DNA from 2 places in the Rhodoferax sp. RT4P68 genome. Region 2 is predicted to be linked to the other one. Evidence: predicted binding sites of a transcription regulator. Region 2 holds the regulator's gene; the other holds the start of a gene.
The links. The regulator LexA, encoded in region 2, represses DNA repair genes until DNA is damaged. The targets are predictions, from matches to a motif close to ACTGTATNNNNATACAGT.
Positions count from the first base shown of each region.

Region 1: the regulator LexA is predicted to act here: its motif matches at 2,881-2,898, upstream of imuA (translesion DNA synthesis-associated protein ImuA).

Region 1 is NZ_JBWMBB010000012.1:222,191-226,388, forward strand. Features, by position in the region: gene AC099J_RS23860 (error-prone DNA polymerase) at 1-816, opposite strand, end outside; gene AC099J_RS23865 (Y-family DNA polymerase) at 813-2,126, opposite strand; gene imuA (translesion DNA synthesis-associated protein ImuA) at 2,068-2,871, opposite strand; gene AC099J_RS23875 (SOS response-associated peptidase family protein) at 3,011-4,003, opposite strand.
Region 2 is NZ_JBWMBB010000006.1:28,978-33,175, reverse strand. Features, by position in the region: gene lpxK (tetraacyldisaccharide 4'-kinase) at 1-328, shown strand, start outside; gene AC099J_RS14440 (Trm112 family protein) at 336-518, shown strand; gene kdsB (3-deoxy-manno-octulosonate cytidylyltransferase) at 518-1,270, shown strand; gene adk (adenylate kinase) at 1,419-2,075, shown strand; gene lexA (transcriptional repressor LexA) at 2,580-3,272, shown strand; gene AC099J_RS14420 (hypothetical protein) at 3,404-3,808, shown strand; gene AC099J_RS14415 (D-2-hydroxyacid dehydrogenase family protein) at 3,984-4,198, shown strand, end outside.

The DNA of each region.
Region 1 (4,198 bases), on a different contig from region 2:
GTCCGGGTACTGGTAGCGCAGCTCGTCCAGCGAGAACTGGCAGCGGTCGGCGATCTGCAGGGTCTCGGCCAACAGCTCGGGTGTGAAGCGCTGCGCCAGCAACACCCGGCTGCGCATGTGCTGCTCCGAGTTCAGCGCCAGTTCGAAGCCACAGTCGGTCAGCGGCCGCCCCACGCGCGTGGCCGTCATCACATCGTGCAGCGGCTTGCGCGAGCGCACGTGCAGGCGCACGTCGCCCGACGCCACCAGCGGGATGGCGGTCAGCTGGCCGACCTGGCGCAGCCGGTGCAGCCACATCTCGTCGTCCAGCACGCGGTACAGCTCAACCCCCAGCCAGCAACGCCCCGTAAAGCGACTCAACAGCCAGCGGGCCACCCGTTCCAGCTGGGCATCGCAGGCGTCGCGGTCGGGCGACACGACGACCAGGCAGTCGGACAGGTCCTGCGGATCGACGGCCTCGAGCGTTAGCCGGTAGGTGCCCTTGGGCGAGGTCAGCCGCAGCCCCGTGATGAACTCGCACAGATTGCCGTAGCCGTTCAGGTTGCAGGCCAGCACGACGAGCGTGCACGGGGTGTCGCCCTGCACCGCGAACTGGCTACCGTGCAGCACCTTCAGGCCGTGCTCCTTACCGGCGACATGCGCGCGCACGGCGCCGGCCATCGAGCATTCATCGACCAGCGCCAGGGCGCTGTAGCCCAGGTGCTGGGCCCGCTCGACCAGTTCCTCGGGCCAGCTCGCCCCCTGCAAAAAGGAGAAGTTGCTCAGGCACCGCAACTCCGCATACGCCGGGATGCCCGCGCGCGCATCCACGCTCATGCGAACGATCCCTGCAGGTACCAGGTCGACCGGTCCCCGGCCAGCCGCTCCTGGAACACCCACAGCACGCCACTGTGCGCGCTGAACGCGACCCAGTAGTCGCGCACGACATTGCGCGTGGTCTGCGCGCCGTCCTCGCCGATACGGTGCCACCAGCCCCCCTCCACACGGTGTGGCCCGGCCACGAGCTGGAGCGGCCCTTGGTACAGCGGGCGGTGGTCGCGCACCGCCAGGCGCAAGGGCGCGGGCAGCACGAAGGTCGGCTGCGGAAACCGGCTGCGCCGCACCACCTTCTTGGGCATCGGCAATGGCGCCGCCTGCCACTGCTGCATCCACTCCGGGCGGTGGTCCTCCACCATGACCGGCCGCAGCACCCGCTGCGGACCCAACCGGGCGGCGATGCGCTCCAGCACCAGCGTCATCGACTCGCCCTGGCGCATCGCATCCGGCAGGAACGATGTGCTCAGCGCCGCCAAGGCCTGCACGTCGAGCGCCTCCAGTTCCAGTTCACCCGCAGGCGCCTTCAGCTGGACCTTCGCCAGGTTCTCCGCCAGCAGCCGGCACAGGTGCTCGACATCCCGCATCGGCGCGGCCGTGCGCACGGTGAGCTCGCCGCCGTCACCGGCATCACGCGCCCGCATGGCGTCGTGCCGCCAGCGCAGCGTGAACGCCGTCGTGCCGGCCTGCCGGGCCGCCAGCCAGCCGCCCAGCTGCACCAGCAAGCGGCGCGCGCCGAACAACAGTGCGGGCGCGGTATCGACGCGCGACACCATCTCGAGCCGGGCCTGGAAGGTGTCCGGCAGCGCGACCCAGGTGTGGGCTTCCGGACGCAGGCCGTAGGCCTGGTCGAGCGCCACCAGGAGCTGGGCGTCGAAGCGCCGGCTGAGGCCACCACGCGGCAGGGCTCGGATGTCGCCCAGGGTCTTGCAGCCGAGCTGGGTCAGCGTCGTGCGGTGCGGCCGCACGGCCGACAGCGTGTCCATCGGCAACCGGTCCAGCAAGCTGGCCAGCGGCGCCCGCACGCCGTTCTCCTGGCCCACCCTGGCCAGCGCGAGGGCGGCCAGGCTGGTGGGCGCCCAGGCGACGGCCGTCACGCCGGCCTCGGGCGCCTCCTGCACCACGCGGTCGCGCAACGCGCGCTTGCCGCCGAACAGACGCGCACTGGCCTCCACCTCGATGACCACCGCGTCCTCGACGACTGCGACGCGCGGCGTGAACTGCAGCGTCCAGAGCGCGAGGCCTCGCAGCGCGTCATCCGACGGTGGCGTGCCGTCGGGGCCGTTCGCGGACAGCAGCGCGGCCCACAGCATCGGCGGCCTCCTGAGACGGAATCAATCGGCTGGGCTGGCGCGTCCGGGGGGTCAGCACCGACGCCAGTCCCCCCGGCACCGAGGGCAGCACCAGGGGCACATCGTGCGACGGGCCGCGGCGCTTCAGGATCTGGACCGTCAGTTCCCAGTCCGCGCCGACCGACGCCTGCACGCGCAGTGGTGCCGCCGACGATTCATGGCGGGCCGCTTCAGGCCGGCACAAAAACACCAGGGCTTCGCAGGCCAGCGCGCACACCTGCAGGCGCCGCAATTGCTCGGGCCGCGCCTGGGGCAACCAGGCGACCACCGCCCCGGCCGCGTTGGACTTGATGAGTTGCTCGGTGGTCCACAAGCGTTCGGCCGGCAACGCGGCCTGGATCCAGATGAACTGGCGCTCCTGCACGCCGATGTGCTGCAGACCGGGCAGATGCGGATCGCGCGGTGGGGCCACCACGACGACCTGGCCGCCCGCGTCTGCCGTGCGGCGCAGGGCCGCACCCAACAGGCGCCATTCGAACACGGCCGGCTGGGCCGCCAGGACTTCGACAATGGCTTGCCGTGGCCAACCGCCGCCTGGCAGTTCGGCATCCAGGGCAGGCCAGCCGGTCGGGCACGTGTCGGCCTGGCGGGTACCCAGTGCGTCACCGCGCCAGACGGCCTGCGCCACGCGGCGCGGCAGCGCCAGCGCAGACAAGGCGCCTGCAGTCGCGGCGGCTGGTGGGTCGAAGATCGGGAGAGCGGACATGGCAGTCAATCTGTATATCCATACAGTACCACGAAAGAATCCGTGCGTCTGTCGGATCTTGGAGGCCCTCGCCGCGCCGCCCCCGGCCGCCGTCCTCAGCGACGCAGCGCCTGCGCGCGCCTCGATGGCAGCGGCAGTCTCATGCCGACTGTCCCGCATGGATGGCTGCGCTGCGGTCGGCAATCGCGTGCGCAAAGTAGGGCCGCATCCGCCGGTCCAGGATCGAATCCTGCGTCGCCAGGTCCGCGCGTGAAGGCCGCAACCAGGCGTCGAGGTCCTGCGGCTGGATCGGGCAAATGCAGCGGTCATGTCCGGCGGCCAGCACCTCCGGCGGCGGGTCCTCGGTGACCAGCGCGAAGGACAGCAGATCGGGCTCCCCCGGCCCCGACCAACGCGACCAGATGCAGGCCGCCAGCAAGTCCTGAGCCGGCTCCGGCCGAAACTCCACCTGTGTCGTGCGCGCGAGCGCACCGGGCGCCAGCGCCCGCCCTTCTGCCATGTGCAGCGGCACGTGCTCAAAGAACGCGCTCAGGATGACGACACCATGGTGGGTTCCGTACAGTTCTTTCCAGAACTGCCGAAGGCTGTCTCTGCGCGCGTTGTAGGTGCCGGGGTACTGGGCATCGAACGTCGCCGGCACGTGCCAAGGCCGGCACTGGTAGCGCATGGGTTTGAAGACGCGCTCGCCGTTCTCCACCACCATCACGGGCACGTAGCTGCCGGGGAAGAAGCGCGCGTCCGCAGCGCTGAGCTCGGTGCGCTCCAACTGGTCGAAGCGCTGCTGCAGCTCGGCGATCTTCTTGTGGGCGATGCGCCGTTCCTCGGTCGCCGTCTTCGTCGTCTTGACGAGCAGCTTCGCTTGCGCCTTGTCCAAGCGTTCTTGCTGCTTGGCCTGCTCCCCACGCAGCACTCGCGCGTGCGCGGCCGCGTGTTGCCCGATCAGGGCCTTGATCGCGCGCGCCTCGTCGGTCAGCGGTGACGCGAACGCTGACTCGACGGCCCGCGGGACTTGGATCTTGCGGTCGGTCAGGCGGCGCCAGAACACATCGTAAAAGTCGTGCAGGCTGAGCTGGGCGCCGTACTCCCTGGTGAAGCGCAGGTAGTCGGCCTTGATCTGGGCGGAGTAGCACATCGGCCGTTCAATCCTTCATGGCAGCGGGCGCAAGAGCGCACATCGTACGTGCTGTGCCTGGGGGCCAGCGCAGCATGGTGGAGGCCGATGTTCGCCCCGCCGTAGGGTACGGCGGCCATGGACAACCGCAGCCTCGAGGACACGACCGTCACCACGCGACACTGGGGGAGGAAGATGGGCAGCCGGGTCCTGCGA
Region 2 (4,198 bases):
CACGCCGGTGCTGGCCCTGGCCGGCATCGCACGGCCGCAGCGCTTTTTCGACATGCTGCGCGCCGCCGGCCTGCACGAGGTGCGTGAGTTGCCGCTGCCGGACCACTTCGACTTCGCCGGCTGGCAGCCCCCCGCTCAGGCACCGGCGGTCTGGCTGTGCACTGCGAAGGACGCCGTCAAGCTGTGGGCGGAACACCCCCACGCCTGGGCCGTGCCGCTGGAGCTGACATTGGACGAAGGGCTGCTGCAGGCGCTCGACCGCATGCTGGGCTCGCCGACGCCTTCCTCGACAGGGCCGCAGGTACCATTGCCGGTTTCGACTTCCTGACCCCGCCATGGACAGCAAACTTCTGGAACTGCTGGTCTGCCCCGTCACCAAGGGGCCGCTGCAGTACGACCGCGAACGCCAGGAACTGGTCTCGCGCAGCGCCAGGCTGGCCTACCCGGTGCGCGACGACATTCCCATCCTGCTGGAGAACGAGGCCCGCACCCTGAGCGACGACGAAATCGAACGCTGATGGCCCCGTTCACCGTCTTGATCCCGGCGCGCCTGGCGTCCACGCGGCTGCCCAACAAGCCGCTGGCTCTGCTGGGCGAGGTGCCAATGGTCGTGCGGGTCGCGCAACGCGCCATGCAGTCGCGCGCCACGCGCACGGTGGTGGCCTGCGACAGCGCCGACATCGCAGCGGCCTGCGCGGCCTACGGTGTCGAATCGGTGTTGACGCGTGTCGACCATCCCTCCGGCAGCGACCGACTGGCCGAGGCCTGCGCTCTGCTCGGCCTGGACGGCCAGGACGTGGTCGTCAACGTGCAAGGCGACGAACCGCTGATCGCCCCTCTGCTGATCGATGCCGTGGCAGACCTGCTGACGCAGCGCCCGCAAGCCAGCATGAGCACGGCGGCCCATGCCATCACTACCATCGACGATCTGCGCAACCCGAATGTTGTCAAGGTAGTGCTGGACGCGCGCGACTGCGCGCTGTACTTCAGCCGCGCCCCGATCCCCTGGTGGCGCGATGGCTACGCCGCCGACAACACCGCCCTGCCCGCGCTCGCGCCGTTGCGCCATGTCGGCATCTACGGCTATCGCGCTGGCTTCCTGCGCCAGTTTCCACTGCTCGCACAGTCGCCTATCGAGAACATCGAGGCCCTGGAGCAACTGCGCGCGATGTGGCACGGCCACGAGATCGCCGTGCACGTGACGCACGAGCCGCCGGGGGTGGGCGTGGACACTCCGCAAGACCTGGAGCGCGTGCGGCGGCTGTTCTAACCGTTCGCCGCAGGCGCCTGGGGGACGTGCGGGCCGGCGTCAAGAGCGCAAATCACGGAAGGTCGCATGCTATCCTCGGTCGCATGAAACACTGCGGCGGCACGCTCTGCCAGCAGTGTCGCGAGCTTCACAACATCCGAGGACATCCATGAGACTGATTCTGTTGGGCGCGCCGGGCGCCGGCAAAGGCACGCAAGCCACCTTCATCTGCAGAAAGTTCGGGATTCCCCAGATCTCCACTGGCGACATGTTGCGCGCTGCGGTCAAGGCGGGCAGCCCGTTGGGCGTGCAGGCCAAATCGGTCATGGATTCGGGTGCCCTTGTGGGGGACGACATCATCATCGGCCTGGTCAAGGAGCGCATCACCGCGCCGGACTGCGCCAACGGATTCCTGTTCGACGGTTTCCCCCGCACCATCCCCCAGGCCGACGCGATGAAGGCCGCGGGCGTGAAGCTCGACTACGTGCTGGAAATCGACGTTCCCTTCGACGCCATCATCGAACGCATGAGCGGGCGCCGCTCGCACGCGCCGTCGGGCCGCACGTACCACGCCAAGTTCAACCCCCCCAAGGTCGAGGGCGTCGACGACGTCACGGGCGAGCCTCTGGTGCAGCGCGACGACGATCGCGAGGAGACCGTCGCGAAGCGCCTGGAGGTCTACAGCGCACAGACCCGACCGTTGGTCGAGTACTACGCCAAATGGGCTGCAGCCGACCCGGCGCAGGCACCCAAATACCGCAGCATCTCGGGCACGGGCACGGTCGACGAGATCACCGCGCGCGCGCTGGCAGCCCTGGCCGACTGACGGCCACCAGGCGCACGCTGCCTGCTGCCTGACGGCGGTTCGACGGGCGGACGTTCGAGGCGTCGCAGCATGCGAGGCACGGCCAGTCAACTTGCGGCCGTACGGCCCGAAACGTGCAGTGCTCATGGCAGCGCTGACAACACGGTTTGATATTCAGGCTCGCCACAGTGCAGGCGGCGTTGCCGGACTGCCTGCGCCGACTGCCGATGCACGGATGCAAGCCCGTGCCGCTAACCTTCACGCTCCCACAAGACACTCTCGAAGCGCAGGACTGCGCAGGTCAGCACGCCCTGCCTGCGCGGGTGGGTCCGCATGCGCAATCCATTGCACGACGGCCGTGGCAGGCAACGGCCACTGACGCCTCCGTACCCCCGTTGCAGGAAGCCACGAAATCCCGACCGAGGTGGGCAAGCTGCAGCGAATGCTTGCACAGTGCAGAAAACTGGTTAAAAATACAGATACTGGAAATATCAACAGAACTGCTCCAGCCCGAAAGGAAATGCCATGTCCGACGCTTCGTCCAATGCCTTCCCTGTCAAGCTCACGGCTCGGCAGCAACAGATTCTGGAATTGATCCAGTCCGCCATTGCCAACACCGGCGCGCCCCCGACTCGCGCAGAGATCGCCAGCGAACTGGGGTTCAAGTCCGCCAACGCGGCTGAAGAGCACCTGCAGGCCCTGGCGCGCAAGGGCGCCATCGAATTGGTGAGCGGGACATCTCGCGGCATCCGGTTGCGCGGCGACATGCTGCGCTCTCTGCACGCCGCGCGCAACAAGCAATTCATGTTGCCGCTGCAAGAGCTGGCTCAGCTGGCACTGCCCTTGATCGGCCGTGTGGCGGCCGGCTCGCCGATCCTGGCGCAGGAGCATGTGGACCAGACCTATTACGTCGAAAGCAGCCTGTTCCAGCACAAGCCCGATTACCTGTTACGCGTGCGCGGTATGTCCATGCGCGACATCGGCATCATGGACGGTGACCTGCTGGCAGTGCGTGCCACCAAAGACGCCAAGAGCGGTCAGATCGTCGTCGCCCGCATCGGCGACGAAGTCACGGTCAAGCGCTACCGGCGCAACAAGGACAACATCGAGTTGCTACCCGAAAACCCGGACTATCCGACCATCGTCGTGGAGCCCGGTGAGCCGTTCGAAATCGAAGGTCTGGCCGTCGGCCTGATCCGCAACACCATGCTGATGTAAGCGGTACGTACTTGTCCGCAGCGCGAGGTGGCGGGCGTTTGGCCGTGCAGTGGCACGACAACCCTCTCGCTGCGGGCTTATCGACCAATCCTGCCTGTGTACACCCCCTTATTTCGGGGAGAGGAGTTGACATGGGAATCGCAATCTTCGCAGCCGCTCGCGTGGTTCAAGCCCTGCCTGCGTGGCTCGAACTGCACTGGCCACAGCTTGGCCGTGCCAGCAGCACTGCGCCAGCCCGAGTGCACCGGAGCGGCACGCCGCCGGTGCAGCCTGCAGCGCGGCACCGCGTCGCCCGTCTGGCGCGCCGCTTGCTCGGCAGATGGGCCAGCGCTGCCAACCGGAGCGACCGGCTGACAGAGCGCGGGCCGCATCGGGCCGGCGCGACGATGCCACTGCGGGTGCTGCGTGTCGTCGAGCCCCACCAGGCGCGCAACGCGGCGGGCCGCATGGTGATCTCCGGCCGTATGGCCGATGTCTGCGCCGAACTGGACCGGCTGGCCGCTGCAGAAGCGGCCAGCGGTTTCGACCGCAGCTGACTGACGGCGCCGAGCGTTGCGTCGTCGGCTGACGCACCGGCCGACGCACCGGCTGACACGCCGGCCAACACGCCGGCCAACACGCCGATGTCACACGGCCGCCAGCCCGGACGGCAGCCCCGTCGAAGCCGTCTGGCTGGCCGGCTCTGCACGGCACGCGAGGCACAATGCCCGCATGAACATTGTGATCCTCGATGACTACCAGGACGCGGTGCGCAAGCTCGATTGCGCTGCCAAGCTCGATCCCTACGCGGCCAAGGTCTTCACCAATACGATCAAGGGACTAGGCCAGCTTTCGGTGCGGCTGCGCGATGCGGACATCATCGTGCTGATCCGCGAGCGTACGCACCTGAATCGCCTGTTGATCGAGAAACTGCCCAAGCTCAAGCT